DNA from 4 places in the Synechococcus sp. Lug-A genome. Region 3 is predicted to be linked to each of the others. Evidence: predicted binding sites of a transcription regulator. Region 3 holds the regulator's gene; each other region holds the start of a gene.

Region 1 (7,437 bases), on a different contig from region 3:
CCACAATCGCGTTGGAACGCACATGACGCACCAACCGCCAGGCGAAGCGCAGATCGTCCAGTTCAGCCACCGTCGGCGCCCTGCCCGTCACCACCTGCCACTCGGCTTCGTCCACCGCTTGATCGTCGAGGTCCTGCTGGAGCAGCCCACCCAGCACGCTGCGCCACTGGTGGCGAGGGGCCCGGGCGATCGCGGCTGCATCGAGCTCCAACAGGCGCAGATTGGCCTTGGCGCCCAGCTGCTCGCGGGCCTCGGAGCTGTAGCCCGGTGCCACCACACACTCCAGGAACAGGCCAGTGAGCAGCTCGGCGGCCGCCTGATCGACCGGTGTGTTGAGCGCCACGATGCCGCCGAAGGCCGAGGTGCGGTCAGCGTCGAGGGCCCGCCGCAGGGCCATCGCCCCATCGGTGGCGACCGCCACGCCGCAGGGGTTGGTGTGCTTCACCACCACGGCGGCCGGCGTCTCAGCGGCCGTGCCCTGGGCCAGGTCGGTGTAGCCGAACTCCCGCACGGTGGCGAGGGCGGCTTCGAGATCCAGCAGGTTGTTCATGCTCAGCTCCTTGCCCTGCAGCTGGCGGGCCGCGCCCCAGCCGGCGGCGGGGGCGGAGAACCAGGACGCCTGCTGATGGGGGTTCTCCCCGTAACGCAGGGTCTGCTGGAGGGGCAGCTCGATGGCCAGCGGCCGTGGCGGCGCAGCGGCTTCCAGGCGGCTTTCCAGCCAGGCGCTGATGGCCGCGTCATAGGCGGCGGTGTGGCGGAAGGCCTCCAGGGCGAGACGCTGGCGCAGCGCGTCGTCGAGCGCGCCGGCCGCCAGGGCGGCGAGGAACGGTTCGTACTGGGCTGGGCTGGTGAGTACGGTCACGGCCGCATGGTTCTTGGCGGCGGCACGCACCATCGCCGGGCCGCCGATGTCGATCGTTTCCACGGCCGTTTCCCAGCTCACGGCTGGGTCGGCCACCGTTTCGCGGAACGGATAGAGGTTCACCACCACCACATCGATCGGGGGGATGCCCTGCGCCTCGAGGTCGGCCTGATGGGCCGCGTCATCGCGGCGGGCCAGGATGCCGCCATGGATGCGGGGGTGAAGGGTCTTGACCCGGCCGCCAAGGATCTCCGGAGAGCCGGTGTGCTCCGCCACCCGGGTGACCGGCAGGCCGGCCGCCGCCAGCACCGCGGCGGTGCCGCCGCTGGAGAGCAGTCGGAAGCCGTGGGTGTGGTGGAGGGTGTGGGCCAGCGCCACCACGCCCTGTTTGTCCGACACACTCAGAAGCGCCGTGGGTGCCATGTCGATCGAGACGCGATTGCCACAACCTACGCAGCAACTCCCCGTTTGTTTCCGCCGCCACCCCTCCGATGTCTACCGATCAGCGTGTCCATGGACCGGCCGAGGCGAAGCGGCGGCTGGTACTGCTGCACGGCTGGGGCGCCGATGCGGATGATCTGATCGATCTCGGCCAGGAGCTGGCCGGCCCTGCCATCGGCCTGGTGGGGCTGCGGGCCCCCGAGCCCCACCCACAGGGCATGGGCCGCCAGTGGTACGACCTGCAGAATCCCCTCTGGCCCGAGCTGGTGGCGGCGGCAAGGCAAGCGCTGCAGCTGCGCCTGCTGCAACTGGGCGAGCAGGTGCCGCTGGAGAACACGGTGCTGCTGGGCTTCTCCCAGGGCGCCGCGATGGCGGTGGATGTGGCCAGCACCCTGCCACTGGCGGGCGTGATCGGCTGCAGTGGCTATCCCCACCCCGACTGGCTGCCCCGTGGCCCCCTGCCCCGGGTGCTGCTCACCCATGGGCGCGAGGATCCGGTGGTGCCCTTTGCCGCCAGCGAGCGGCTGCAGCAGCTGCTGCAGGGCGCAGGCGGGAAGGCTGAACTGTTGGGTTTCAGCGGCGGGCACAGCATCGATCCGGCGCTGTTTCCGCAACTGCGCACGTTTCTCCAGGATCAACTCGGCGCTGCACCGGCCTGAGCAGATCCTGGGATCGGGGCCTTGCGGCGGTTATCGCGGGAAGGCCCGCCCCCTGGAGGGCGGCCTTCCCGCAGGGGAAAGTCAGACGAAGGCGTATTCGTACTCTTCCATTTCCTCCCAGTCGTCGGCGGCGCTGGATTCGATGCCGGCAAACAGGTTTTCTTCGCCGATCTCATCGACGATCAGGCGAAGGGAGGGAAACAGGAAGTGGTTCTCCTCGGCGTACTGCGCGCTGAACAGGCCTTTTTCACCCCAGAAGAAGCGGTCGGTGGTGTGCTCGTTGCGGCGCACGTTGAGCAGGGCCGGCGGCACCAGCGCGGATTCGGCGATGAAGCGCCGGGCGGCCGTGACCGGTTTGTGCTCACCGGTTTCGAGGTTGTGGGTGGGCACATGGGCCAACACACGCTGACCGGCAAGACGACGGCGGCTGATCCGCTTGCGCTTCTTCGACATGGAACGACTCCCGAGGGGGAGGAAAGGAGGATGGGTTTTGTGGCGTGCCGAGGCGAGCCACGGCGAATGCGCACCCGGGATGGATGCAGCAAACGGCCAATCAGGGCAGGGCGGGAGCGGTGGTGCACGGGGTGGCCTGCTGGCAGATCACGCCCGAACACGACACGGATAACGGCGCGGCGGACCCGAGCGGGTCGCCGAACGGCAGAGGGACGATTCAGCCTCTGCTGTAGCCTCGGTCGCAAGGGAAATGCAACCGCTGCCGCCGATACCTCCGCAGTGCCATCCGCTCCCGGACAGCGAAGTATTGGTCGATACGTAAATCTTAAGCCTTTTTCCGAAATCCGGATCATCGGATCGCAATTTCTTTCGGCAACCCGTCCGTTTCAGTGCTGATGGAGGTTTCTGCGCGCTTCACCGCCTTCCTGACCCATCAGCTGGATCAGTTTTCCGATCGCCCCGACCTCCACTCCCTGGTCGTCTACCTCGCCATGACGCGCCAGGGCGGCAAGCCGGGCCTGGTGCCGGTGGGCCAGTGGCCACGCCGTTCCACCGCCCTGCCTGCCGTCGATGAAGACCGCAGCCTGCAGCTGCCCTGCCCGGAGCGACGCTGGCTGCCGCTGCGCCGCGAGCAGCTCCTGCTCGGTGCCATCCGGGTGGAAACGGCCTCCCTGCCGTGGTCGCCCACGCTCACGCCCCGGCTGCAGGCCACGGCCCAGGCGGTCACCGAAGTGCTCTGCCTCGATCTGGAGGAGCAACGGCTCACGCGCCAGCTGAAGCGGAACCAGGAGGATCTGCGGCTGCTGGTGCACCAGCTGCGCAACCCGCTCGCCGCCCTGCGCACCTTCGGCAAGCTGCTGCTGCGGCGCCTGGAGAGCGACCCCGACAACCGCTCCCTGGTGGAGAACCTGCTGGCGGAAGAGCAGCAGCTCAACCGTTACGTGGAGGCGATCGATGGGCTGATCGAGCGCCCCCTGATCGGCCCCGGCAGCCAGGATCCCCAGCCCCTGCTGCTGCCGCCCTCCCTGAGTTCGGGCCAGCCACAGGCGCTGGCGGAGCGCCTTGATCCCCTGCTGAAACGGGCCGCCGCCACGGCTTTGCTGCAGGGCCGTCGCTGGCTGGGCGGCGAGGTCCTGCCCCAGTGGTTCGGTGACAGCGGTGCGGTGGCCGAGATCGTTGCCAACCTGCTGGAGAACGCCTTTCGCTACTGCCCGCCCGGCGCACCGATCGGCCTGGAGGTGGCCCACGCCCCCGGCGACGCCGAGCGGCCCCGGTTGATCGTCTGGGACGGTGGAGCACCGATCGCCGCGGCCGAGCGGGAGGCGATCTTCGAGCGCGGCATGCGGGGAGCGCAGGCCGCCGGCACAGCCGGTACGGGCCTCGGGCTCACCCTGGCCCGGGCGCTGGCCCGCAGCCTGGGTGGTGATCTCACCCTGCACATCCCGCCGCAGGAGCTGGATCCGGCGCTGCCCGGCACCGGCAATGCCTTCTGCCTGCAGCTGCCCGCCAGCAGCGCACCTGCCGTGGGCCGGCTCAGGCCAGCGCCACCATCAACGCCATGAGGGCCAGCGCCAGGGCTTCACACCACTCCACACAGGCGCCGTAGGTGTCGCCGCTGTGCCCACCCAGGCGGCGCCCCAGCAGCCAGGGGATCACCAGCGCGGGCACCAGGCCAAGCGCGCCCAGACCGCCCAGGCCCACCGAGCCGGACGCCAGGGCCAGCAGCACGAGCAGAGGCAGGGAGGGCAGCAATTCGCGGCCAAGGCCGCGCCAGTGCTGGCGATGAAAGCCGGCGCTGCCGCCGCTGGTCTGCCGCAGATACGGAAACCATTGGATGGCGACCAAAGGGGCGAGGCGCCCCCACACCGCCGCCCAGATCAGGGCCAGCGCCACCAACGGCGCCGGGGCCACCTCCGCAAGGGTGAGCAGGGCGGCGGCGCGCACCAGCAGCACCTGCGCGAACGCGACCACGCCACTGGCTCCCACCCGGCTGTCGTCCATCGCCTCCAGCGCCCGCTCGCCTGCCGCCAGGCCGTCGGCGGTGTCCATCACCCCATCAATGTGAATCCCGCCGCTGAGGCTGAGGCCACAGGCCAGCACCAGCGCCACCTGGGCCGCGGGCGGCAGCCCGCCATCGCTGAGGATCCAGAGCAGGCCCTGCAGGCTGCCGAGCACGGCGCCGATCCAGGGGCCGAAGCGGGCGATGCGCTCAAAGCGAGGCTGCACCCGCGGCCAGGCCGGCAGCACGCTGTAGAAGATCCAGGCACCGGCGAGCTCCTGCCACCAGGCCGGCGGGGCGGACGGGGATGGCGGACGGGAAGACACGAACCGCAGCGCATCGGAAGGGAGCACCTAGGTTCGTCGACCGTGCGCGCGCTGATGCCGTGAACCGCTCCGCCCCCGAGGCTGCCGGGCCTGAGGCCGCGGCGCCATTCCACTTTCAGGTGTCCCACCGCTGCAGCCACAGCCATGCCCGCTGCGGCAGCTTCCACACCCCTCACGGGGTGGTGGACACGCCGCGCTTCATGCCGGTGGGCACCCTGGCCACGGTGAAGGGGGTCACCCCTGAGCAACTGCGCGCCACCAAGGCCCAGATGGTGCTGGCCAACACCTATCACCTGCATCTCCAACCAGGCGAACAGGTGGTGGCGGAAGCGGGCGGCCTGCATCGCTTCATGGGCTGGAGCGGCCCGCTGCTCACCGATTCCGGTGGCTTCCAGGTGTTCAGCCTCGGGGCGATCAACACGATCAACGACGACGGCGTGGTGTTCCGCTCCCCCCGTGACGGCGCCCGCATCACGCTCACGCCGGAGCGGTCGATGGAGATCCAGATGGCGCTCGGTGCGGATGTGGCCATGGCCTTCGACCAGTGCCCCCCCTATCCGGCCAGCGAAACCGATGTGGCGGAAGCCAACCGGCGCACGCACCGCTGGCTGGAACGCTGCATCGCCCACCACAGCCGGCCCGATCAGGCCCTGTTCGGCATCGTGCAGGGGGGCACCCATGCCCACCTGCGCGAAGAATCGGCGCGGGCGGTGGCGGCGATGGGCCTGCCCGGCATCGCCATCGGTGGGGTGAGCGTGGGCGAACCGGTGGAGGCGATGCATCGCATCGTGCGCCAGGTGACGCCGCTGCTGCCGGACGACCGGCCGCGTTATCTGATGGGAGTGGGCAGCTACCGCGAAATGGCGATCGCGGTAGCGCAGGGGATTGATCTGTTCGACTGCGTGCTGCCGACCCGGCTGGGCCGGCACGGCACCGCACTGGTGGGAGGCGAGCGCTGGAACCTGCGCAATGCCCGCTTCCGCCACGACCACGCCCCGCTCGATCCCAGCTGCCCCTGCCCGGCCTGCGCCCACCACAGCCGCGCCTACCTCCACCACCTGATCCGCAGCGAGGAACTGCTGGGGCGCATCCTGCTCAGCCTCCACAACCTCACCCAGCTGCTGCGCTTCACCAGCGCCATGGCACAAGCGATCCGCGAGGGGTGTTTTTCAGAGGATTTCGCTCCGTGGGAGCAGGGATCTCCGGCGGCGCACACGTGGTAGCGTCCGAGCCACACAGGTTTCCAAGGCCCGCGATGCCTTTCTCCATGCTGTTCGCCCTCGCGACTGCCAACGCCGCGCCGGGCTCCACCCTGGCCCAGCTTCCCGAGGCCTATCAGGCGTTCGGTCCTCTGGTGGACATCCTGCCGATCATCCCCCTCTTCTTCCTGCTGCTGGCCTTCGTGTGGCAGGCCTCGGTGGGCTTCCGCTGATCTCCTTGTCTGGATCGCGCTCCGCTGATCGCATCCTCTCCGACTTGGTCTTCCGCCGCTAGCGGCAGCTGATCGCCGTGGCAAATGGCTGTGTGGCGATGGCGGGGTGCTTCAGCGCCGTTCCCGGATCACCGCCCAGGCAAAGGCCGGCAAGGCCAGCATCCGCTGCCAGCGGGCCGGTTCCTGAATCAGCCGGAACAACCATTCCAATTGCAGGGCGCCCATCCACCGGGGCGCCCTTTTTTTGACGCCGGCCCAGACATCAAAGCTGCCGCCCACCCCCATCCACAGCCCGCGGCGGCCGTGGTGGACGCGTTGAATCCAGGTTTCCTGGCGGGGCACCCCCAGCGCCACCAGCACCAGATCCAGCTGGGCGCTCTGCAGGGCGTGCTCCAGGCCTGGCCAGGCTTCCGGCGCCTGGTAGCCATGGATCGTCATCACCAGCTGGAGGGCGGGCAGGCGCCGGCGCAGTTGCTCGCTCAGTGAGGCCATCACCTGCGGGCTGGCCCCCACCAAGGCCACGCGCCAGCCGGCCTCGGCGGCCTGCTGCAGCAGCCGATCCGCCAGCTCGATGCCGGGCGTGCGCCGCACCCGATGCCCCTGCCGGCGCAGGGCCCACACCACGCCGGCGCCATCGGGAATCACCAGCTCGGCGGCATGGATCACCGCGCCCAGCTCCGGCTGCTCCAGGGCGGCCATGGTCATCTCGGCATTGAGGGTGACGATCTGGCCGCCGCCGGCGCCATGGAGATCCAGCGCCGCCGCGAACACATCCGGGCAGACATCCACCGGCAGGCCGAGCACCAGGGAACGCCGGCCAGCCAACGGGGTGGATTGTGTGGCCATCGCTGCCTGAGGGCCGTGGGGCCGCGGGAGAGAATGAGTGGAGAGTACCGGTGCCGGTGGCGCCGCGATTCCCGTCGCACGGAGCCGGAGCAGGAATGACAGAGAGCTGGGCGGCGGACACCTGGAGCAGCGGCGATGCCTCCCATGGCCTGCCCGCACCTGAAGCGCCGGTGATGCAGGGTCCGCTGCGGCTGGAGCGGTCCGAGGCCGAAGCGCTGCTCGAGCGGCTCCACGCCCAGATCGACCATGTGGTGCTGGTGCGCCAGCACCCGATCAGCGGACTGCTGCCCGCCAGCACCGCCCACACCGTTCACGGCAACTACGGCGACGCCTGGGTGCGGGACGGGGTGTATTCGATTCAGTGCGTCTGGGGGCTGGCCATCGCCCAGCGGCGCCTGCACGGAGCCGGCACACGCGTG
Region 2 (7,437 bases), on a different contig from region 3:
TGGCACACCGATCCCGCCACCTTCGCCCGCCAGGTGACGGATCTGCGCCGCTGGATCGCCGCCGGTGATCTGTTCCAGGCCAACCTCACCGCCTGCTGTGAGGCCAGCCTGGCTGCGCCCCCCGACCCGCTGGCCCTGTACGGCCGGCTGCGCCGCTCCTGCCCGGCGCCCTTTGCCGGCCTCCTGGTGGCTGGCGACGAGGCGGTGCTCTCGGCGTCCCCGGAACGCTTTCTGCGGGTGAGCGCCACCGGCTGGGTGGAAACCCGGCCGATCAAGGGCACCCGCCCGCGCCATGGCGATCCGGAAGCCGATGCCGCCGCCGCCGCCGAGCTGATCACCAGCCCCAAGGACCGCGCCGAGAACGTGATGATCGTGGATCTGCTCCGCAACGATCTCGGCCGGGTGTGCGTGCCGGGCTCGATTCAGGTGCCCCAGTTGGTGGGGCTGGAAAGCTACCCGCACGTGCACCACCTCACCTCGGTGGTGGAGGGGCAGCTGCGCGCCGACTGCAGCGTGGTGGAGCTGCTGCGCGCCTCCTGGCCTGGTGGCTCGATCAGCGGCGCCCCCAAGGTGCGGGCCTGCCAGCGCCTGAGCGAACGGGAGCCCGTGCCCCGAGGCCCCTACTGCGGCGCCCTGTTCCGCTTCGGCGCCGATGGCAGCTTCGACAGCAACATCCTGATCCGCAGCCTGATGCTGCGGGGGCGGCGCCTGCGCGCCCATGCCGGCTGCGGCATCGTGGCCGACTCCGACCCGGCGGCGGAGGCCGAGGAGCTGCTCTGGAAGCTGGGCCCGCTGCTGGCGGCCGTCGCGCCAGGCCCCGCAGCTGGAGGGTGCTGATGCAGGCGATCGCCTGGATTGAGCCCAGCGGCGCTCCGGGGGCGGCGGGGCTCTGGGGAGCACCGGCCGAGCTGGCCCTGCCCCTGGCCGATCGGGGCCTGCAACTGGCCGACGGCCTGTTCGAAACCCTGCTGGTGGAAGCGGGGCAGCCGCTGCTGCTGAGTGCCCACCTGCAGCGCTGGTCGCAGAGCGCCGCCCTGCTGGGCATGGAGCCACCCCCCGGCGATGAGCGGGTGCGCGCCCTGCTGGCGGAGGCGGTGTCCCGCAGCGGCATCCACACCGGCGCGCTGCGCCTGAACTGGAGCCGCGGCGCGCCGGCGGTGGAGGCTGGCGCTGGTGGGGCGACGGGGCCGCGGGGTGTGGAGCTGCCGGCACCCGGTGCCCCATCACTGCAGCCCCGCTTCTGGCTGCAGCTCACGGCCGCGGCGCCGCAGTTCGACCCCGTGCCGGTGATTGTCAGCCGCAGGGAGCGGCGCAACGCCTCCAGCCTGCTGAGCCGCTGCAAAACCTTCGCCTACGGGCCCGCCATCGAGGCGCGGCGTGAGGCCCGGGCCGCCGGCGCCGCCGATGCCCTGCTGGAGAGCACGGCCGGCGGCCTCTGCTGCGCTACCACGGCCAACCTGCTGGTGCGGCGTGACGGCCAGTGGTTCACACCGCCCCTGGCCAGCGGCTGCCTGCCGGGGGTGATGCGGGGCCGCGCCCTGGCGCTGGGCCTGGTCCGCGAAGGTCCCTGTCCTCTGGGCCCAGGCAGTGCCGTGCTGCTGATCAACAGCCTCGGCTGCCGTCCGGCCTTGAGTGTGAACGGTTCCCCGCAGCCGCTGGAGCCGGAGCCGGAAGCGTTCTGGCGCCGGCTGCTGGCAGCTGGGTGACCTTCGCCGCCGCCGGCCACCGCCGCCATGGGCGGCGAGCCTATGTTCTGAGGCTTCACGGTGCAGAGCTGGGTGATGGGGTTGGCGTCCGGACGGGCCTGGAGCGCAGCGGCAGCGATGGTGGTGGCGGCTTTGAGCCTGAGTGCCTGCCGCACGGCTCCCCTCGAAACACCCGCTCAGCAGGCCGAGATCGGCGATCTGCTGGTGCGGGCGGGCACCGCCAATGTGACCCTGGCCAAGGCCTTCGTGCCAGGGCTGCCCAACGGCCTCTACAAAGGCGTGGTGCGCGTGCAGACGGAGGGGCAGCCAGACAGCAGCGCCAGGCTGTATCAGGTCAATGCGGTCTGCAGCCTCGAGAACGAGCCGAACTGGCCCACGTATGACAACATTTATGGCAATCAACTGAACGATCTCGCCGACGCTGGAAAGTTTTCCACCGCTACGCGTTGGCAGATTCTTTATCATTTCGATGGTGGTGTTGACAGCACGGGAGTGCTCTCGCGTCAAGCCTGGACCGATCGCCTCAAGGACAATCTCTGCCGCCGCGGCACCTTCAACGACAGCACGGCGCGGCCAGCGACATAACGGATCGGCTCTGCAGATCCTGCCGCCGCTGTGTGCTGTGCTGCTGCGGCATGCACGCCTGTGTTGCCGCAGCCAAACTGGGTGGGTCTGGTAGCCGATGACACTTCCGCGAATCCACCTGTGGATTTCGATGGAGATGAAACCACGCCTCGTTTGCGATGCCAAAAACGCTGTTCAAGGTTGATCTCACCAAGCCGATGGATCAACAGGACATGCCGGGCCACAACCGCTGGCATCCCGATATCCCCGCCGTCGTTTCTGTCAACCCCGGTGAGGTTTTCCGGATCGAATGCAAGGACTGGACGGATGGCCAGATCAAGGACAATGACGACCCCCAGGATATCGCTGATGTGAACCTGGAAGTGGTGCACGTGCTCAGCGGCCCGATCTGGGTGAATGGAGCTCAACCTGGCGATATTCTTGTGGTTGACATCCTTGATGTGGGTGCGCTGCAGGGAGATGAGTGGGGCTTCACCGGGATTTTTGCCAAAGAGAATGGCGGCGGCTTCCTCACCGATCACTTCCCCAAGGCAGCCAAAGCGATCTGGGATTTCGAAGGCATCTACACCTCATCGCGCCATATCCCCGGTGTGCGTTTCGCCGGCATCACCCACCCCGGCCTGATCGGTTGTGCGCCCTCCCACGAGCTGCTGCGCGAATGGAACCGCCGCGAAACCGAGCTGGTGAACACGGCCCCGGATCGGCGCACCTATGGCGCCGGCCTCTCCGGCAGCGAGCCCGTGCTGGCGGCCCTGCCCAACCCCAACAGCGCCATCCTCGGCACGCTGCCCAGCGCCGATTTCGAGCGTGTGGCCAACGAAGCGGCCCGCACCGTGCCGCCCCGTGAGCACGGCGGCAACTGCGACATCAAGAACCTCACCAAGGGCACCCGCATTTACTTCCCCGTGTATGTGGAAGGCGCCAAGCTCTCGATGGGCGATATCCACTTCTCCCAGGGCGATGGGGAAATCTCCTTCTGTGGCGCGATTGAAATGTCGGGCTACCTCGATCTGCATGTGGAGATCATCAAAGGTGGCGTCGAAAAGTATGGGATGGTCAATCCCATGTTCAAGACCAGCCCGGTGGAGCCCCACTTCACCGACTATCTGGTGTTCGAAGGCATCTCCGTGGATGAATTCGAAGGCAAGCAGCACTACATGGACGTGCACATCGCCTACCGACGCGCCTGCCTGAACGCCATTGAGTATCTCAAGCGCTTCGGCTACACCGGTGAGCAGGCCTACCTGCTGCTGAGCTGTGCGCCGGTGGAGGGCAGGATCAGCGGCATCGTGGACATTCCCAATGCCTGCTGCACCCTGGCGATTCCCACCTCCATCTTCGACCAGGACATTCTTCCCTGTTGATGGCCCGCAAGGGGCCACCGCCGCCTCTGCCTCGGCAAGGTGGGTGTTCGGTGGCTCCACGCCGGCTCCACGTCATGGCTCCCTCCCCCTCTGCTGGCCGTGGTTGTCGCCAACGTTGTTGGTGACGGCTACGGCCATCCCTGCGGGCCGCCGCCTCCCCTGTCGCTGTCGGCTCCAACTCCCATCAGCGCAGCAGGGTTGTTGCGGGAATCACTCGGTTCTTTGAAAACGACCCGCCAGCTGGTGCTCCCTGTTTTTCTCCTCTTCTCCATGCCTGTCTACGAATTCAGCTGCACCTCCGGCTGCGACAACTACGAGGTGTGGCGCAGCATCGACGCCCGCCAGAACGATACGGACTGTCCGAGTTGTGGCAATCCCGGTAACAGAGTGTTCAGCCCGCCATTGACACTGTCCGGTGGCTTCCGCCTCAAGCAGGAAGCCAGTGAGCCCCGGCTGGTCCGCAAGGAAGTGCGCGAAGAAAGCCCCAAGCCCCGGCTCAGGGAAAGTGCGGCTCGCCCCTGGATGGTCACCCGCGGTTGCTGAGCCGCGGGCAGCAGTCAGGAGGCAGGAGTCACAGGAGTCAGCAGGCAGAAAGGCTGCAGCTCATACAGCTCGCACCATGGTCGGTCATGGCCTCCAACTCTGGCGGCTGAGACCACCGCCTGCAAGGAGCTGATCGGAAAGAAGCTGGCACGTAAACGGGTTGCACGTAAACGGCTGGCATCCAAACAGCTGCACGGGAGAGTTGACACCTGTGATGACACAGTTGACTGCAAAGATGTGTCATCCAGGCTGTATCGCGTTGCATTCGGATGGCCGTATGCAACAGGCAGTATGCAATGGGCCGGATGCAACAAACAGCCTGTATGCAAAAGGGCGCTCCCTTGGAGTGCCCTCACACCGTGAGGAATTCCTGGACCACATCATCGGAGAGGCTCTCGGTGGGGCCACTAGAAACGATGCCGCCGCGTTGCATGGCGTAGTAGTAGTTGGACTGGCGCACGAAGTGAAGGTGTTGCTCCACCAGCAGCACGCTGATTCCGGTTTCCTTCATGATCCGTTTCACCGCCACTTCGATGTCGTGGATGATGGACGGCTGAATGCCTTCGGTGGGCTCATCCAGCAGCAGCAATTTCGGCTTGCCCAGCAGAGCGCGAGCGATGGCTAGCTGTTGCTGTTGTCCGCCGCTGAGATCACCGCCTTTTCGGGACAAAAACTTCTCGAGAATTGGAAACAGATCAAACACGATCGGGTCGATGTGGCGGTTCTTCGCCATGCCACCAGGGAGCGCTTCCATTCCCAGCAGAAGGTTTTCCTTCACCGTCACCTGCGGAATGATGTCACGCCCCTGGGACACATAGCCGATGCCGGAGCGGGCCCGTTGGTAGGGGGGCTGATCGCTCAGGGCCTGGTCGTCGTACTGGACGCTGCCGGAGCGTTGCTTGAGCAGACCGATGATCGTTTTGAGGAACGTGGTTTTGCCCACGCCGTTGCGACCGATCAGGCACACCATCTGCCCTTTAGGGATGGAGAGATCCACATTGCGAAGAATGTGGCTTTCGCCGTAGTAAACGTTGAGGTTAGAGACGGAAAGGAGGTTGTCGGTTGTCATGGCAGCTGTGGGTTGGTGTCAGGCGAGTGGTGGAAACCGCTTATTCCTCGGCTGGGCCCAGGTAGACCTCAATCACCCGGGGATCTTTCTTCACATCCTCCAGCAGGCCCTGGGTGAGCAGTTGCCCTTGGTGCAGCACGGTGACGGGGGCATTGAGGTCCCGGATGAATTCCATGTCGTGTTCGATCACCACAACGGTGTGATCGCCCGCCAGTGACTTGATCAATTCAGCGGTACGAACCGTTTCTTCATCGGTGAGCCCGGCCACGGGCTCGTCGAGCAGCAGCACCTCCGGCGACTGAGCCACGAGGGAAGCAATCGCCAGCCATTGCTTCTGCCCGTGGGAGAGTGAACCCGCCTGAGTGGTGGCGAAGGGGGTGAGGCCCACGTAGCTCATCAGACGATGCACCTCATCCTTGGCGGCCTTCGGCAGCTTGTCGGAGAGAAGGCTGAGGGGGTTCTTGTTCGGCGAGGCGGCCAGTTCCAGGTTGCGCAGCACTGTGAGGTTGTCAAACACCCGTGGGGTCTGGAACTTCCTGCCGATTCCCTGCCTTGAGATCTTCTGCTCGGAGAGCCCCACCAACGACTTTCCTTTGAAGGTGACAGTTCCCTTGGTGGGGCGCACCTTGCCTGTGATCACATCAAGGAAGGTGGTCTTGCCGGCGCCATTGGGCCCGATGATCGACTTCAGTTCGCCTTTCTGCAGGGTGAGTGAAAGATCGGTCAGGGCGAAGAAACCATCAAAGCTGACGCTGACGTCGTGAAGTTCAAGGAGTGTTTCAGACATGATCGCCAGGGTGTTTCAGGGGGTCTGTGGAAGGGGGGCTGGGCAGCGGGTTTGCCTGGTGGACGTGTGAGCTGAAGGGCCCGATGGGATGAGGATGGAGTGGATGGATCTGATGGAGCCGTGAGGGTGGTAGCCCAGGATCATTGACTTTCTGCCTTGATGTCTGGCCTTGATGTCGTCGGGCTTCCTCCGGCCAGCCAGCGGCCTAGGCCTCAGGCCGAGGAATCGGTGGGGGCGGGGCTCTTCATTTCCATACCAGGGCCCTCCTGGTCGATCTGGGGGTAGGTACGAGCTTTAGGAGCGATGCCGAAGGCGGCCAGCAAGGTGCGCAGGCCTCCTTTGGATACCCAGCCGTAGATGCCATCCGGCATCAGCACCACCACGAAGATGAACAGTGCCCCCTGCACGAACAGCCAGAACTCGGGAAGCGCTTCGCTCACCAGGCTGCGCAGATAGTTGACCAGAACGGCGCCGATGATCGGGCCCACCAGGGTGCCGCGTCCCCCCACAGCCACCCAGATCACCATCTCGATCGAAAAGGAGATCGACATGTATTGCGGGGAGACAATACCGCTCTGAACGGTGTAAAGAGCGCCTGAGATGCCGCAGAGGGCGCCGGCAACGAGGAAGACGATCGTTTTGAAGGGAACGGGATTGAAGCCAGCGAAACGGAAGCGCTGCTCATCATCTCGGATGGCAATCAAGGCATCGCCGAAGCGGCCGGAAGTGAAATAGCGGCAGATCAGAAAGGCTACAGGTATGAGAACAACCGTGAGGCGGTAGAGCCAGATCTGCATCTCGCTGGAGCCCACCAGCATGCCGAACAGCTCGGTGGTGCTGGTTTTCAGGCCGTTGGTGCCATTGATCAGCTTCTGCTGGCCGTTAAAGAAGTGGAAGAAGACCATCAACGCCGCCTGGGTGATGATCGAGAAGTAGACCCCCTTGATCCGGTTTCTGAAGATCAGGTAGCCCACCAGGCCTGCCACGATCGCGGGCAACACCCAAAGTGCGATCAGCGTGAAGGCGGGCGACCAGAAGGGCTGCCAGAAGAAGGGCAGCTGTTCCACGCCGTAGTTCTCAAAGAACTTGGGGATGCCATTACCGCCCGCTTCACTGGGGGTGTTGAGAGTGAGGTACATCGCTACCCCATAGCCACCCAGGGCGAAGAAGATGCCTTGCCCAAGGCTCAGAAGCCCCGTGTAGCCCCAGATCAGGTCGATAGCAAGCGCTGTGATCGCCAGTGAGAAATAGCGGCCAAACAGGTTGATGCGGAAATCACTGAGGACCGCTGGAAGGATGAACAGCGCGATGGCGAGGAGAATCCAGGGAACGAGTCGCTTGAGAAGTTTCATGGCTGGGACCTCAGTGGAGACGGAGCAGATG
Region 3 (7,437 bases):
CTGAGGCCCTGGGAGCTGCGCCAGCTGCGGGTGCGGCGGTTGGCGCGCGCTCAGGATCAGTCGTCGTGATCGTCGAACGGATCGGTGAGGCCCTTGGACGGCGGGCCGAAGGCGAGGTAGACCCCGAAGCCGGTGAGGGCGAGCAGCGCCACCAGCACGGTGATCGCGATCGACAGGGCGGGGGAGGAGGTTTCGGTCAAGGAAGGGGCGGCTGCTGGGGGTGGCGGAGGTGGATCACAACTCTCGACAGTGACCGCGCCGGTCTCCGCCTCGACCCTTACAGTAACGATCCCCATCCATGTGTCCGAGAGGCTCACCCGCCATGGCGCAACGCACCCCACTGGGAAACCTGCTCCGCCCGCTCAACTCCGAGTACGGCAAGGTGGTGCCCGGTTGGGGCACCACGCCGGTGATGGGCATCTTCATGGTGCTGTTCCTGGTGTTCCTGCTCGTGATCCTGCAGCTGTACAACAAGTCGCTGCTGCTCGACGGCATCACCGTGAACTGGAACGGCCTCGGCTGATCTGCCTCTGAATCCTCCGGCCTAAGAGTCCGGCGGCACAGGCTGCCGGGCCTGCCGCTTTGCCGCCTGTTTTCGCCTCAGTTCCTGACCCAGGCTCCGCTGCATGAACATCTTCGGGATCGGGCTGCCGGAAATGGCGGTCATCGCGGCCATCGGCCTGCTGGTGTTCGGCCCGAAGCGTTTGCCCGAGCTGGGGCGCACCCTGGGGCGCACGCTCAAGGGGTTCCAGTCGGCCTCCAGCAACTTCGAGCAGGAGTTCCGCAAGGCGATCGACTCCGAAGCCGACACGGTGGTGACCGCCAACAGCGTGGCGATCAAAGAGGCTCCCGCCCCCGCCGCTGAGACTGTTGCGCCTGCACAGGCCACCACCGCTGCTTCTCCCGTTCCAGCAGCCAGCTCCGCCGCAGCGGCTGAACCCCCCGCTGCCAGCGAACCGCCTGCGGCGGCCGCCTGAGTTCAACGCTTCGCTTCTGCCACTCCGCTCCGCTGCTTCGTTCCGCCACGGCCATGACCGCCTCTTCCACGCCGGGCGGTGAGGCCCGCACGGGCGACCTCCAGCTGGTTGTGGGCCTGGGCAATCCCGGCGACAAGTACGCCCGCACGCGCCACAACGTGGGCTTCATGGCCCTGGAGCGGCTGGCGGCGCGCGAGCGGGTGAGCTTTCGCGCCAATGCGCGCCTGCAGGGCCTGCTGGCGGATGTGGGCCAGGGGGCCCAGCGCCTGCGGCTGCTGATGCCCACCACCTACATGAACGAGAGCGGCCGGTCGATCCGTGCCACGCTCGACTGGTTCGGCCTGCGTCCTGACCAGATGCTTGTGCTCGTCGATGACATGGACCTGCCGCTGGGCCGCCTGCGGCTGCGCCTGGCCGGCAGTGCCGGCGGCCACAACGGCCTGCGCAGCACGATCAGCCATCTCGGCAGCCAGGAGTTTCCCCGCCTGCGCATCGGCATCAGCGCCCCGGCCGATGACCCGGTCACGCGCAAGGCCCGCACGATTTCCCACGTGCTGGGCCGCTTCGAGCCCAGCGAGCAGGCCTGCGTGGAGGCGGTGCTCGACGAGGTGCTGGCGGGGCTGGGGGTGATTCAGCGGCTGGGCTATGAACGGGCCGGTAATCGTCTGAACAGTTTTCAGCCCACAACGGCTTGAGGCTGCTTCCAGCAGCTTCATCTGGTCCCGCTTTCGTCTGGCTCCATCTGCCTGTCGATGCTCCGCCTCCCGTCTGACTCCGTGCGTTTCCTTCCTCCGTGAGCCGTCTTCCCGCCACCACCGCCCAGCTGCGGGTGCTGCACCAGAGCTTCACCCAGAAGCTGCTGGAGGGCGAGGTGGTGGCCGGCGGCTTCGCCTGGACCTTCCGCTGGGCGTTCGATCGCGGTGAGCTGACCGTGGAGCCCTCGCTGGGTCGTGCCCTGATCCAGGACGCACTGCTGCGCTTTCTGCTCAAGGCCGACTACCAGCTGGAGCCCGGCGGTGACTACGCCTTCACGGTGCGGGCGCGCTTCTAGAAGGCGGCCGGCGGCAGGGATGGGGGCCGCGTCAGCGGATGGCCGAGGTGGCGTTCGAGCAGCAGCTGGGCGACGACATCGTCCCAGGGGCGGGGCGGCTGGCGCAGGCCTTCGGGCAACAGGCGCCGCCAGCCGCGTGGCGGGAACAGCTGCCAGAAGCGCCGCCGTGCCTCCAGGGTGGTGCTGCGCTCATCCACCAGCTGCAGGGGCAGCAGCGGCGCCAGGCGCTGGCTCCAGTGGCGGCTGCCGGTGCCATCGCCGAGCACCACGCCGGCCACCGCGCCTTCGGCCTGCCAGGCGCGCAGCTGCGCCAGCGCCTGCTCAGGCTCCAGGATCAGGGCGGCCAGCACCTGCTGCCGCGCCGGGTCGCAGCGCACCAGGCCGCACTTGCAGCGGCCCGGATCGAGCGCAGCGAGGGGGCCATGGGCGGGGAGCGGCAGGGCCTTTGGCTGCGGCTGCGGCTCTGGCGGCGGTGACGCGGCGGCCGCCGGCGTGGGGCTCATGAGGGGCGCTTCGGCGAGGAGGGGGGGGTGGGGCCGCCATCGAGGCGGCGAATCTCCAGCACCACCGGATCGGGCGTTTCGGCCTCGCGCACGGCCACGGCCTCCAGGCTGACGGCCTGCCCGGCCGGCCGCTCACTCAGCTCCCGCCCCAGCTGGTTGAAGCTGGCCACATCGAACTGCACCCCATCCACCAGCGACCCTTGCCGCTGCGCCTTGGCGAAGGAGGCGGCCAGCAGCAGGTTGAGCCGGTTGCGCACCTGCTCGGGCGAGATCTCGTTGCCTTCCAGCCGCGTGGTGGCCATCACTTCGCCTTGGCGGATCACCTGCTTGTTGGGCCGCAGGTCGGGGAAGCCGAGCACCTGCTGCTCGCCGCGCAGCACGTTGGCGGCCGAGAGGATGCTCACCACCCAGTTGCCACCTTTCTGGATCAGGGCCTCCAGCTTGGCGATGTCTTCACGGGGCACCAGCAGGATCGGCCGGTTGACCGGTTCCCCCGGCAGCACCCGCTGAAAGGCCGACTGATTGGCCTGGCGCAGCAGGGCATCGATGGCGGCACGGGCCTGGCCCGGCTGCTTGACGCTCACCTTGGCGGTGGCCAGCGGCTGGCCGCTGCTGATCACCACATCGCCGCGGCGCAGGGCGATCAGCTTGGTTTCCAGATCTTTGAGTTCGGCCTGGCCGGAGGCGATCTGCCCCTTCACGCGGGCCAGCTCCGCTTCAGTGCGGCGGATGTCCTGGTCGCGGGCGCGGATGTCGCTGTTGAGCCGATCGCGCTGGCGCAGCAGCTGCTGCTGCTGGTTCTGCAGCGGCTGCAGCTCACGCCGCAGGCGGCCCGCCTGCTGCTCCACCGCCACCAGCTGGCGGCGCGCCTGCTGGCGGCCCCGTTCGGCCCGGCCCACGGCCTGCTGGGCGTCGCGCTGGGCCGAGAGGCTGCGCTTCAGGGCGGCATCGCTGCGCTGGACGGCGTCGCGGCTGTCCCGCAGCTTCTGCTCGAGGCTGTCGAGCTCGAACAGGCCGGTGCGCAGCCGCTGGCTGACGGCCAGCATCAGTCCGAGCGAGACGGCACTGATCAGGCTGCCGGTGAGCACCGTGATCAGCACCGCGGTGTTGCGCGGGCGGAGGTTGAAGAGGCTGAGCCGGGCCTTGCCGACGCGGCTGCCGAGGCGATCGCCGAGGGTGGCGAGCACCCCCCCGAGGGTCAGCAGGGCCAGGATCAGCAGCCAGCCGGACACGATTCAGGGCGAGGGGGTCCAGTATCGGTCGCGGGCCTTCAGCTGAAGCGTTTGGCCAGCGCCACCGGATCGAACACGGTGATCTTCTTCCGGTCCACCTGCACGAGGCCGGCCTGACGCAGGTCGCCGAGCAGGCGGGTGATGGTGACGCGGGTGGAGCCGATCGCTTCGGCGATCGCCTGGTGCGACAGGCGCAGATCGATGGTGATGCCCTCGGTGCCGGGGACACCGAAATCGCGGCAGAGCACCAGCAGGAAGCTCACCAGCCGCGAGGACATGTCCCGGTGGGTGAGGGTCTCGATCATGGTCTCCGTCTGCAGGATGCGGGAGGAGAGGCCCTGGAGCAGCAGCAGGCCCACGCTGGCGTCCTGCTCGATGGCGCGCCGCACGGAGCTGGCCGGGGCGGCCACCAGCTCGACGCGGGTGAAGGCGACGGCGTGATAGAAGCGATCGGAGCGCTGGCCGGTGAGCAGGGAGAGCACGCCGAAGAGGCTGTTCTCACGCAGCAGGGCCACGGTGATCTCCTCGCCGCTCTCATAGACGCGGGACAGCCGCACGGCGCCACGGCGCAGCAGGTAGACGCGCTCGGCCGGGTCGCCGGGGAAAAAGATCGTTTTGCCGCGCTCCACCGTTTCGCTGGTGCAGCCGCTCAGCCCACGCATGACGTCCAGCAGGGTGCTGGAGCCACTGGCGGAGGAGGCCAAGCCGCTGGTGACGGGCGCGGGGGTGGTGCTGGTGCGGCTGAATCCGCGCATCGCGCCGACCATGACGGTTGGACAAGTGGTTGGAAGCTACGGATCGACTTCCGTGCTCCATGTAGCCGATCACACTAACTGGACGGTTCCCTGTGGACATCCGTCTGCAGAATCCCAGTGCCGACGGGATTTCCGCAAAGTAGTACAGGGCTACACACTAGGGGTGGTGTGCGATTGGTGTTTCGGGGCCTGGCGCCGCTACATTCGGCTTCGCGATCCACTGGGGTGTTGATGACGGCCAGCCTGCTCAACCCCTCCATGCCCACTGGTGGTGTGCCTTCTGGTGCTGGCCCTGCCGGTGGCCCCCGCTCCCACGGCCCGGGGCGCCCCCATGGCGCGGCAGCGGCTGCGCCCGTGGCCGCTGTGGCACCCACGGCACCCGTGGCACCGCGCCCGCTGGCCCTGGTGCCCCCCGCCCAGACCGAAGGCCTGCTGCAGGTGCACACGGCGCCGTTTCGCGGCAGTTTCTCCGGCGTGTTCAGCCAGGCGCTGCGCAGCGCGGGGCTGGGCAGCCGGGTGCTGATCAGCCAGTTCCTCAAGGGCGGCGTGGATCAGGGCCTGGAGCGCAGCCTGTGGCTGTGCGGCCGGCTGCAGTGGCTGCGGCCCGCCATGCCCGCCTGCCTGACTGAACCGGCCGACGCGGAGCCCGAGGGGCCCGGTGCCCAGGAGCAAGAGGCGGTGCTGGAGGTGTGGGGCTACACGCAGCGCCAGCTGCTGGACGGAGCGGTGGATCTGATGGTGCTCGACGAGCTGGGGCTGGCGATCGCGCTGGGCTACCTGCCGGCGGCGGAGGTGGAGGCCACGTTGGAGCAACGGCCCGCCCATCTCGATGTGATCCTCACGGGGCCATCGATGCCGCCCGCGCTGCTGGCGATGGCCGACCAGGTGACCCAGCTCCGCCGCAACTGCTGATCCGATGCTCAAGTGCGACCGCTGGATCAACGAACAGGCCGCGGCGGGCATGCTCGAGCCGTTCCAGGCCACGCTGGTGCGCCACCTCGACGCCGAGAACCGCACGGCGCCGGTGCTGAGCTACGGCTGCTCCTCCTACGGCTACGACCTGCGGCTGTCACCCAAGGAGTTCCTGATCTTCCGGCATGTGCCAGGCACGGTGATGAACCCGAAGCGGTTCAACCCGGCCAACCTGGAGCCGGCGCCGCTGCACCACGACGACGACGGCGACTACTTCATCCTGCCCGCCCATTCCTACGGACTGGGGGTGGCCCTGGAGCTGCTGCGGGTGCCGGCCAACATCACCGTGATCTGCCTGGGCAAGAGCACCTATGCGCGCCTCGGCATCATCGTGAACACCACCCCCGCTGAAGCCAGCTGGGAAGGCCACCTCACCCTGGAATTCAGCAACTCCTCCGGCGCCGATTGCCGTATCTACGCCAGCGAAGGCATCTGTCAGCTGCTGTTCTTCGAAGGCGAACCCTGCCAGACCACCTACAGCGACCGAGCGGGCAAGTACCAGCACCAGCCGGAGCGGGTGACGTTGGCGAAGGTTTGATGTTGGTTACGGGGAGTGGGGAGTTGCGGAGCAGGCTGATGTGGCTTGTGTTTGCTTTCTATTTATGGGCTTAGAAGCTGAGAGGATTGAAGCGTTTGCATGGCTTCAAAAGTCTGTGGGTTAAGCAGCCTTCCCATCAGAAGAAGCCAGCCGGCTGTGTATCAGTACGCACAGTGGTTATCTGACCCGCGAACCAAAGTGGTTCATCTCAGCAGACTGGCCAGAGCCCCTGCAGCAAAAGGCTTGAAGGATGCTTGGGGAAGCCTTGTCACTGTGGTTTGCAGAAAGGGAACGCCTATGGGGTGTGGTTTGCGGAACTATCCAAGAACAAGTTAGGCGTCTCAAAGCAACCCCTCGGAGTGCCACTATGGAGTTCTCAAGCAACAGCATCTTGCTCGCGCTGTTTACGGGCGTTATAGCTGGACTCACCAGTTACCTTACCTCCTACTCGAAGGTCAAGGCTGAAGTACGGGCTGCGACTGAAGATTTGCGGCAGACGATACAGAATCTGGCCAAAACGACACGAGCTGTAGAAATTGAGAAGGCTCGCGTAGCCTCCGATGCTGCATTGGCGTCTGACTGGAGGAAGTCCGTCTACGCTCTCGCTGTATCTGCTCAATCACTTGCGCACTCGATGTGTTGGTTATCCTGGGATGCGAAGAACCGAGGAACCGTTCGTCCTGATATGTCAAAGCTGTACGACACCGAGGCACATAAGCTCCTTCCAGAGATGTTTGGCCAGCTCGCCGTTTTGTGGCTGTTGGACAAGGAACTCCATGCCCGCGCGTACCCATATGCATCCAAGCTCACAGCACTAGATGCCAGGTTCGGGGAAGCGATTATCCTTGCCGAGAGGAATGAGGCCGAAGCCGTACAAGTGTTTCGTGAATTGCACGCAGACTCCTACAAGGTGCAGATGGAGATCGACACTTTATTCGGTGGCAAGCTTCAGTTGCTTGGCCCCACAAATAGCGCACAGTCGCTTGTGGGAAAGAGTGACGCCTAACCCGCTATTCAACCGGACCTGCCTTCGGCAGGCCGGTTAATAGCAACGTTATGCGGCATACTGATGCCATGAATCAAGTTCAAGCTAGGCAAGCCGTTCTTGCCGATCTGCAGGTTCTCGCACCGCTGCTAGATGCCTATCGTGTCTTCTACGGAAGCGACAGCGATGTTGAGGCAGCGAGCCAATTCCTGTTAGAGCGTTTCAACAAGGGAGAATCAGTGCTCTTCATTGCGATTGCCGCGGACACTGCTGTTGGCTTTTGCCAGCTCTATCCATCCTTTTCCTCTGTTTCACTGGCAAGGACATTTATTCTCAATGATCTGTATGTGATGGAGAGTTATCGAAAGCAAGGCATTGCGACCATGCTTCTTAAGGCAGCTGTTGAGTTTGCCAAGGATCACGG
Region 4 (7,437 bases), on a different contig from region 3:
CACGGTGCCGTGCCCCTCCTGCACGGCGCGGGAGTTCCAGGGCTCGCCCACACAGAAGCCATCGATCGTGCCGGCCTTGAGCGTGGCCACCATCTGGGCGGGCGGGATCACGATCAGCTCCACGTCGCTGCTGGGGTCGATGCCGGCGGACGCCAACCAGGCCCGCAGCATCAGGTTGTGCATGGAGGCGGGGTGCACCATGGCCAGCACCGGCTTGTGGCCGGGTTTGGCGGCGATCCAGGCCTTGAACTCCGCCGCGCTGCGCACGCCGGCCTCATGGAAGCGGCGGTGCAGGGTGATGGCATTGCCGTTGCGCGAGAGCGTGAGCGCTGAGGTGATCGGCACCGGGCGGCGCCCCTGGCTGCCGAGGGTCATGGCGAAGGGCAGACCCGCCACCATCTGGGCCGCATCCAGCACGCCCTGGCGCAGGTTGGCCTCCAGGGTTTTCCAGTTGGTTTCGCGCCGCAGCGTGACCTGATCAAGCCCATACCTGGCGAAGAAGCCGCCCTCAAGGGCCATCACCAGCGGGGCGCAATCGGTGAGTGGCACGAAGCCGATCTCCAGATTCACCTTCTCCAGCGTTCCTGAGGCCACAGCGCCCCTGGGTTTGAGGCGCTGCTGGCGGGCATCACGCTGCTGGTTGAGGAAGGTGACCACCTCCGCGCGCAGGCCGTAGTAGGTGGGGTCTTCGACGGCGGTGAGCTGGGAGCGGGGCCGGGCCAGCGGCACATCGAGGATCTGGCCGATGTAGGCCTCCGGGCCGTTGGTGAGCATCACCACGCGATCGGAGAGCAGTAGGGCTTCGTCCACGTCGTGGGTGACCATCACGGCGGTGACCTTGGCCTCCTGGCAGATCTCCATCAGCTGCGTCTGCAGGTTGCCGCGCGTGAGCGCATCGAGGGCACCGAAGGGCTCATCGAGCAGCAGCAGCTTGGGGCGGATCGCCAGGGCCCGGGCGATCGCCACCCGCTGCTTCATGCCCCCGGAGATCTCAGCGGGATACTTATCCGCCGCAGGCGTGAGCTTCACCAGCTTGATGTTGCGGTCCACGATCTCGCGCCGCTCTTCACGGGAAAGCCTGGGCATCACGTTGTCTACGGCGAGGGCGATGTTCTCGCGCACCGTTTTCCAGGGCAGCAGCGAATAGTTCTGAAACACCACCATCCGGTCGGGGCCGGGTTCGGTGACCTCCTGACCGCTCATCAGGATGCCGCCCTCCGTGGCCAGGGTGAGGCCCGCCAGCAGATCCAGCAGGGTGGATTTGCCGCAACCGGAATGGCCGATCAGGGTGACGAACTCACCTTCCGCGATCTGCAGGAAGATGTCCTTGAGGGCCACATAGGTGCCGCCGTTCTTGAGCGGAAACGCCTGGGTGACGTTGTCGACGGTGAGCAGGGCAGGCATGGCTCAGGAGGCTCCGCTGCTCACACGCCGGCCGGCAAACGCCACCAGCCGATCCAGGCACAGGCCGACAATGCCCACATACACAATCGCCAGCACAATCTGGCTGGCGCTCGACTCACCACCGGCGTTGTAGGCATCCCAGATGAAATAGCCGATGCCGCCATCGGCCTTGAGCATCTCCGCCGCCACGATCGCCAACCAGGCCAGACCCACGGCGATGCGCAGACCGGTGAACACATAGGGAACGGTGGCGGGAATCACGATCTCCCGAATGTACGCGCGCTTGCGCAGCCGCAGCACGCGCGACACGTTGGTGTAATCCTGAGGGATCTCACGGATGCCCACGGCCGTGTTGATGATGATCGGCCAGATGGAGGTGATGAAGATCACGAAGATCGCCGACTTATCGGCGTTCTGAAACACCATCAGGGAGATCGGGAACCAGGCCAGTGGCGGCACCGTGCGCAACACCTGGATCACCGGATCGAAGCCCTTGCCCACGAACCGGTTCAGGCCCAGCAGGCCACCCATGGCGATGCCCACGATGGCCGCCAGGCCATAGCCCAGAGCCACCCGTTGCAGAGAAATCAGAATCTGCCAGCCCAGCCCTTTGCTGGTGCCGCCATCATCAAAAAAGGGCTGGCTGATGTAAGGGTCCCAGGTGTCTGTCACCACCTTGATGGGCCCCGGCAGACGATCGGCGCCCAGCAGGCCGGAGAGCACCTGCCAGACGATCAGGAACCCACCGATGCAGAGTAGGTAAGGGAGGATGGTGGTGAGAAGGGTGGAACGGCGTTGGCCTTGGCGCTGGCGAGGGCGCCGCCTGCCGTTCACAGCGGTGAGGGTCATGAAGGGTGGGGGTGATTAATGGCGACGAACAGTCGCTCAGGCCAGGGCTTTGATCTTGAGGGCGTCGAGATAAGCCTTGGGATCTTCAGGATCGAAGACCACGCCGTCAAAGAAGGTTTCCTTGCCGCGGGAATCGGAGGCGGGAATGGAGGCTTCCTGGCCGATCGCTTTGGCGGCCTCCTTCCAGAGATCGGCGCGGTTCACCTTGTCCACCAGCGCATCGATATCCGTAGAGGCGGGTAGATACCCCCAGCGCATGTCCTCGGTCACGAACCACTTGTCATGGCTCTTGTACGGGAAAGACGCATTGTCGGCCCAGAAGCGCATCTTGTAGGGGCTGTCCTTCACCACCCGGCCATCGCCATAGTCCACATTGCCGGCCAGGCGGGGCTTGATGTCGCTGACGGTGGCCTTGATGTATTTATCTTTGGCGAGGATGGTGCACATCTCGTCAAGATTGGCGGGATCATCACACCACATCTGAGCTTCCAGCACGCCCTTCAGCAGGGCCAGAGTGGCCTTGGGGTTCTGCTCCACCCAATCGGCTCGCATGGAGAAGGCCTTCTCCGGATGGAGCTTCCACAGTTCACCGGTCTGGGCCACGGTGTAGCCCAGCTTCTTGTTGACCAGGCGCCCATTCCAGGGCTCACCCACACAGAAGGTGTCCATCGTGCCGGTCTGCATGTTCGCCACCATCTGCGGCGGCGGAATCACCACCAGGTCGGCAGCTGTGTTGGGATCAATGCCATTGGCCGCCAGCCAATAGCGCATCCAGAGGTCATGGGTGCCACCGGGGAAGGTCACCGCCGCCTTGAATTTCTTGCCTTTGGCGCCTGCAGCGGCCACGGCCGCCTCCAGGCCGGCCTTGTTGTCGATCGTGAGCTTTTCGGGCAGGAAAGCCTTGGCCGCGGAGATGCCCTGGCCCTGAAGATTCAGGCGCGCCAGCGTCACCATCGGCAGCGGCTGGTTCGACTTGGTGATTTTGCCGGCCGTGAGCAACAACGGCATCGGCGTGAGGATGTGGGCGCCATCAATGCCGCCGCCCTTGGTGCCGAGTTCCAGGTTGTCGCGGGTGGCGGCCCAGGAGGTCTGCTTGACCACCTTCACCTCAGGCATGCCGTGCTTGGCGAAAAAGCCCTTTTCCTGAGCAATGATCACCGGCGCCGCATCGGTGAGGGCGATGAAGCCGAGCGTGGCGCCCTTCACTTCCACATCCCCGCCGCCGCCGCTGGCGGCCGGCGCTGAGGCACTGTCCGGCTTTTTGCCGCCGCAGGCGCTCAACCAGAGGGCGCCGGCCGTGGTGCCGGCGGCGGTCACGAGGAACTTACGGCGCGAAAGATTCGGCATGGGGCTGGGGTGTCACGAAGGTCTGGATGCGATTCACGCAATCCGGACGGGCCTCATGAACGAAGCGCACCGAGCCGGCAAGGTTGGCGCACAGGCTGACCAACCCGCCTACGTCATCACGGCCAGGGCCCGATTGATGGTGCCGGTTGTTACCGATGGCCGGACTGTGCAGCGTTCAGCCACACGACAGCCCGAATTCCTGTAGCGCCCGCGGCAGGTTGCGGTGCTCATGGCCCGGATGGCTGAGCTTCACCAGGGCGAAGCGCTGCAGTTCATCGAGGCCCTGCCATTGCGCCAGGTTGAGCGGCGTGCCCAGCTGCCGGCAGGCCGCCGCCAGCACCGCCGGCAGCGCCTCCCCGTCGGCCGCACTGGGCAGAGCCTCCAGCTGGGCCGGCGGCAGGGGCCGGGCCGGGCCGGCGGCCATGGCAGCCGTGCGTTGCAGCAGCCATTGGCGCAGGGCCTCGATCGCGAGGGGCTGATCGGGCCAGGCCAGCAGCCCCTCACGCTCCGCGGTGCCCAGGGCCTGCCAGTGGCTGAGCTTGAGCTTCACTCCCGCCAGATCAAGCTTGCGCCGCACCGCCATCGGCAGGCAGCGCAGATCGGCGACGAAATCGGCCTCAAAGCCGAAGCAGCGGTCGTGGCTGGCGCGCGCAGGCAGGCTCATGGGGCAAGATCCTGGCGCAGCTTTTCGCCGCAGCGGGCGGCCAGCAGGGCGCGGGCCTGCTCAAGCCCCGCCGGCAGGCTGTCGCAGCGCTCGGCCAGCCAGAGGTACACCCCCAGGTTCCACAGCAGCGACTCCGCCAGCGGTCCTTCGCCCTGCAGCGCCGCCAGCGCCTGCTCGCGCCAGAGCTCCAGGTTCTGCCAGGGAACCTCGGGGCCGCAGAGGCCATGGTCGCGGGGATGGACCAGCAGGCGGGTGATCACGCCATCGCGGCCCCGGGCGGTGATGCCGGCGCGGCTGGTGGGCAGGTCGGTGGAGCCCTCCAGCCCCTTGACCGTGAGCAGATCGGTTTCGCCGGCGTGGGCCAACGCCTCCCAGGCGCGGGCCTCGGTGGGGGGATGAACGAAGCCGCTCACCAGCAGGTGCTCCCCCTGGTGGGGGGTCCAGAGGAGCTCCAGGCTGGCCACCGGCGGCCGCTTGCCGATGTCCTCACGGATCGGCAGCAGCCGTTCGGCGGCCGGGAAATGGCAGGGCTGGTGGGTGAGAGCCAGGCCCTGGATCTCAAGCCGCTGCTGCAGGTCGGCCAGGCTGAGCCGCCGCCAGTCGATGCCGAGGGCAGCGAACAGCTCGGCGAGGCTGATGCCGTACTTCACCGGCATCGGAGCTCCGCCGTGCAGCACCACCGGCTGGCCGGCGGCCGCCAGCAGCAGGGCCAGCAGCGGCAGCAGCGGGGCGGTGCGGCTGCGACCGTCGTACGGCACCCCGAAGCAAAGCGGCCGCTGGCCGGGGGTACGCAGCACCGGGCCGTGCTCGCGGTAGCTGTCAAGCATGCCGGCCAGCTCCAGCGGCGACGGCCGGCGAATGCGATGGGCGATCAGGAACGCCCCCAGCTGGGCATCGCTCACCGGCCCCAGCAGCATCAGATCGGTGGCTTCGCGAGCCTCGGCGCGGGTCAGGCCGGTGCTGGTGTGCTCACCGCTGCCCACCTTGGCCAGCAGCTCGCGGAAGCGCATCACCTCCGGCGCCAGCGCCGGGCGGCGGCCGGCGCCTGGGGCGCTGGCGCCCTTCACGGCAGAAATCGGTATCACCTGCGACAAGACTTCGGCACTCCGGCTGAAAGGGTGAGGATTCCGATCATTAGGCATGCGCAGGCCCGCTGCGAACTCTGCAGGGGTTCCCGCGCCATGCGGCCGGCGGCCCGATCGGTGTTTCCCCTCTCGTTTCCCTTCCCTCCATGGCGACGCTCAACAAGGTGGAGCAGGCCAAGGCCGGCTTCTGTGGTCTGGATCTGGCGCCGCGGCTGAGTGAACTGAGCGCCGCCGGCTGGGAATCCCTCGATGAGGCCACCCTCACCATCCATCTCAAGTGGCTGGGCATCTTCTTTCGGCCGGTCACGCCCGGGCGCTTCATGCTGCGGCTGCGGCTGCCCAACGGCGTGATCCACGCCGACCAGCTGGACGTGCTGGCAGAGGCCGTGGATCGCTGCGGCAGCCACGGGAGCGCCGACATCACCACCCGTCAGAACATCCAGCTGCGCGGCCTGCTGCTGGAGGACATGCCGCCGCTGATGGCGGCGCTCGAGCGGGTGGGCCTGACCAGCCGCCAGTCGGGCCACGACAACCCCCGCAACGTGACCGGCAACCCCCTGGCCGGCATCGACCCCGAGGAGTTCATCGACACCCGGCCGCTGGTGGACCGCATCCAGGCGGCGGTGCTGGGGCCCGACGGTCCGCGCAACCTGCCGCGCAAGTTCAACGTGGCGGTGGGCGGCGCCCCCGACTCCTTCCTGCTGCACAACGACCTCGCCTTTCTGCCCGCGTTCCACGACGGCACGCTGGGCTTCACCGTGATGGTGGGCGGCTTCTTCTCAGCCCAGCGCAACGAGCTGGCGATCCCGCTGGGGTTGTGGCTGCAGGCCGATCAGCTGCCGGCCTTCACGCTCGCGGTGCTGCGTCACTACGAACGGCAGGGCGATCGCAGCAACCGCAACAAGACCCGCCTGATGTACCTGATCGATGCGCTCGGGCTCGACTGCTACCGGGCGGAGGTGGTGGAGAGCTACGGCGCCGTGGCCGGCGCTGATGCCGCCGCCCTGGTGCCCCATGACGGCTCCCATCTGGTGTGCCGCGCTCCGCGGGACATCTGTGGCGTGCACGCCCAGAAGCAGCCGGGTCTGCACTGGGTGGGCCTGCATGTGCCGATGGGTCGGCTGCACGCTGATGGGATGGGCGACCTGGCCCGGCTGGCCCGCACCTACGGCAGCGGCGGGCTGCGCCTGAGCGAAAGCCAGAACGCCCTGATCGCCGATGTGCCGGGCGACCAGCTGGAGGCACTGCTGGCCGAACCGCTGCTGCAGCAGTTCCGTGTGGATCCCGGTGCGCTGGCGGCGGAAGCGGTGAGCTGCACCGGTAACCGCTACTGCAGCTTCGCGCTGATCCCCACCAAGAGCACGGCCCAGGCGGTGGTGGAGGAACTGGAGCGGCGCCTGGAGGTGCCCCATGGCGTGCGCACCCATTGGACCGGCTGCCCCAATGCCTGCGGCCAGCCCTACATGGGCTCGATCGGGCTGATGGGGGCCAAGGCCCGCAAGGACGGCGAAATGGTGGAAGCGGTGAAGGTGTTCCTGGGCGGCTCGATGGCGGCCGATCCCCGGCTGGCGGAGCTGCATGACAAGGGCATTCCGCTCAGCGAGCTGCCCGAGGCGCTGGAGCAGATTCTGGTGGAGCGGTTCGGCGCCCGGCCGCGGGCGCTCCCGGCCTGACCCGCAGTGGGCCGGTGGCGCAGGCTCCTGATTGCTAGAACAGCCAACCAGCCAGCCACCGCGAACCCGATGCTGCCTCGCGACGGCGATCCGAGCGGCGATCCGGCCCAGCTGCCACCGGCGGGTGATCCCGCCCGCTGGCCGTGGCTTCAGCAACTCCGGCGCCGGCCGCAGCTGGAGCTGGCCCCCTGGCTCACGGCGCTGGAAGCGGGCAGCGTGCCCGCGGAGGCCGACCTGCTCACCGTGCTGGCCGAGCGTTTGGATTCCAGCAGTGCGCCCCGGCTGCTGGCCTGGTGGTTGCGGCAGGACCCGCCAGATCCGGCCCTGGGCGAGCGGATCGGGCGGCGGCGCGAGGCCGGCTGCGCCGAGCTGTTGCGGCAGGCGCTGGCGCGCGCTCCCCAGCAGGCCCCCCTGC

The links. Region 3 encodes NtcA, which controls nitrogen genes in cyanobacteria. Its sites were predicted from a motif close to GTANCNNNNGNTAC; they were not measured.
Region 1: the regulator NtcA is predicted to act here: its motif matches at 2,720-2,733, upstream of KBY86_RS13715 (sensor histidine kinase KdpD).
Region 2: the regulator NtcA is predicted to act here: its motif matches at 2,382-2,395, upstream of fmdA (formamidase).
Region 4: the regulator NtcA is predicted to act here: its motif matches at 5,343-5,356, upstream of KBY86_RS12000 (ferredoxin--nitrite reductase).

What each region holds. Positions count from the first base shown of each region.
Region 1 is NZ_JAGQBN010000021.1:28,972-36,408, reverse strand. Features, by position in the region: gene purH (bifunctional phosphoribosylaminoimidazolecarboxamide formyltransferase/IMP cyclohydrolase) at 1-1,285, opposite strand, end outside; gene KBY86_RS13725 (alpha/beta hydrolase) at 1,354-1,962, shown strand; gene KBY86_RS13720 (DUF3155 domain-containing protein) at 2,044-2,415, opposite strand; gene KBY86_RS13715 (sensor histidine kinase KdpD) at 2,811-3,977, shown strand; gene KBY86_RS13710 (adenosylcobinamide-GDP ribazoletransferase) at 3,949-4,740, opposite strand; gene tgt (tRNA guanosine(34) transglycosylase Tgt) at 4,860-5,963, shown strand; gene KBY86_RS13700 (photosystem II reaction center protein K) at 6,008-6,172, shown strand; gene KBY86_RS13695 (WecB/TagA/CpsF family glycosyltransferase) at 6,284-7,018, opposite strand; gene KBY86_RS13690 (glycoside hydrolase family 15 protein) at 7,192-7,437, shown strand, end outside.
Region 2 is NZ_JAGQBN010000022.1:21,455-28,891, forward strand. Features, by position in the region: gene KBY86_RS13925 (anthranilate synthase component I family protein) at 1-837, shown strand, start outside; gene KBY86_RS13930 (aminotransferase class IV) at 837-1,706, shown strand; gene KBY86_RS13935 (hypothetical protein) at 1,788-2,291, shown strand; gene fmdA (formamidase) at 2,450-3,655, shown strand; gene KBY86_RS13945 (FmdB family zinc ribbon protein) at 3,926-4,198, shown strand; gene urtE (urea ABC transporter ATP-binding subunit UrtE) at 4,551-5,267, opposite strand; gene urtD (urea ABC transporter ATP-binding protein UrtD) at 5,308-6,054, opposite strand; gene urtC (urea ABC transporter permease subunit UrtC) at 6,267-7,406, opposite strand.
Region 3 is NZ_JAGQBN010000027.1:13,942-21,378, reverse strand. Features, by position in the region: partial or broken gene KBY86_RS14750 (alpha-mannosidase) at 1-69, shown strand, start outside; gene psbN (photosystem II reaction center protein PsbN) at 57-200, opposite strand; gene psbH (photosystem II reaction center phosphoprotein PsbH) at 323-523, shown strand; gene KBY86_RS14735 (TatA/E family twin arginine-targeting protein translocase) at 627-977, shown strand; gene pth (aminoacyl-tRNA hydrolase) at 1,031-1,672, shown strand; gene KBY86_RS14725 (DUF3146 family protein) at 1,771-2,028, shown strand; gene KBY86_RS14720 (resolvase) at 2,025-2,531, opposite strand; gene KBY86_RS14715 (DUF3084 domain-containing protein) at 2,528-3,763, opposite strand; gene ntcA (global nitrogen regulator NtcA) at 3,802-4,530, opposite strand; gene KBY86_RS14705 (cob(I)yrinic acid a,c-diamide adenosyltransferase) at 4,750-5,430, shown strand; gene dcd (dCTP deaminase) at 5,435-6,028, shown strand; gene KBY86_RS14695 (hypothetical protein) at 6,420-7,034, shown strand; gene KBY86_RS14690 (GNAT family N-acetyltransferase) at 7,103-7,437, shown strand, end outside.
Region 4 is NZ_JAGQBN010000016.1:26-7,462, reverse strand. Features, by position in the region: gene KBY86_RS12025 (nitrate ABC transporter ATP-binding protein) at 1-1,404, opposite strand, end outside; gene ntrB (nitrate ABC transporter permease) at 1,408-2,253, opposite strand; gene KBY86_RS12015 (CmpA/NrtA family ABC transporter substrate-binding protein) at 2,290-3,600, opposite strand; gene KBY86_RS12010 (nitrate reductase associated protein) at 3,776-4,264, opposite strand; gene KBY86_RS12005 (anthranilate phosphoribosyltransferase) at 4,261-5,274, opposite strand; gene KBY86_RS12000 (ferredoxin--nitrite reductase) at 5,496-7,022, shown strand; partial or broken gene KBY86_RS11995 (hypothetical protein) at 7,092-7,437, shown strand, end outside.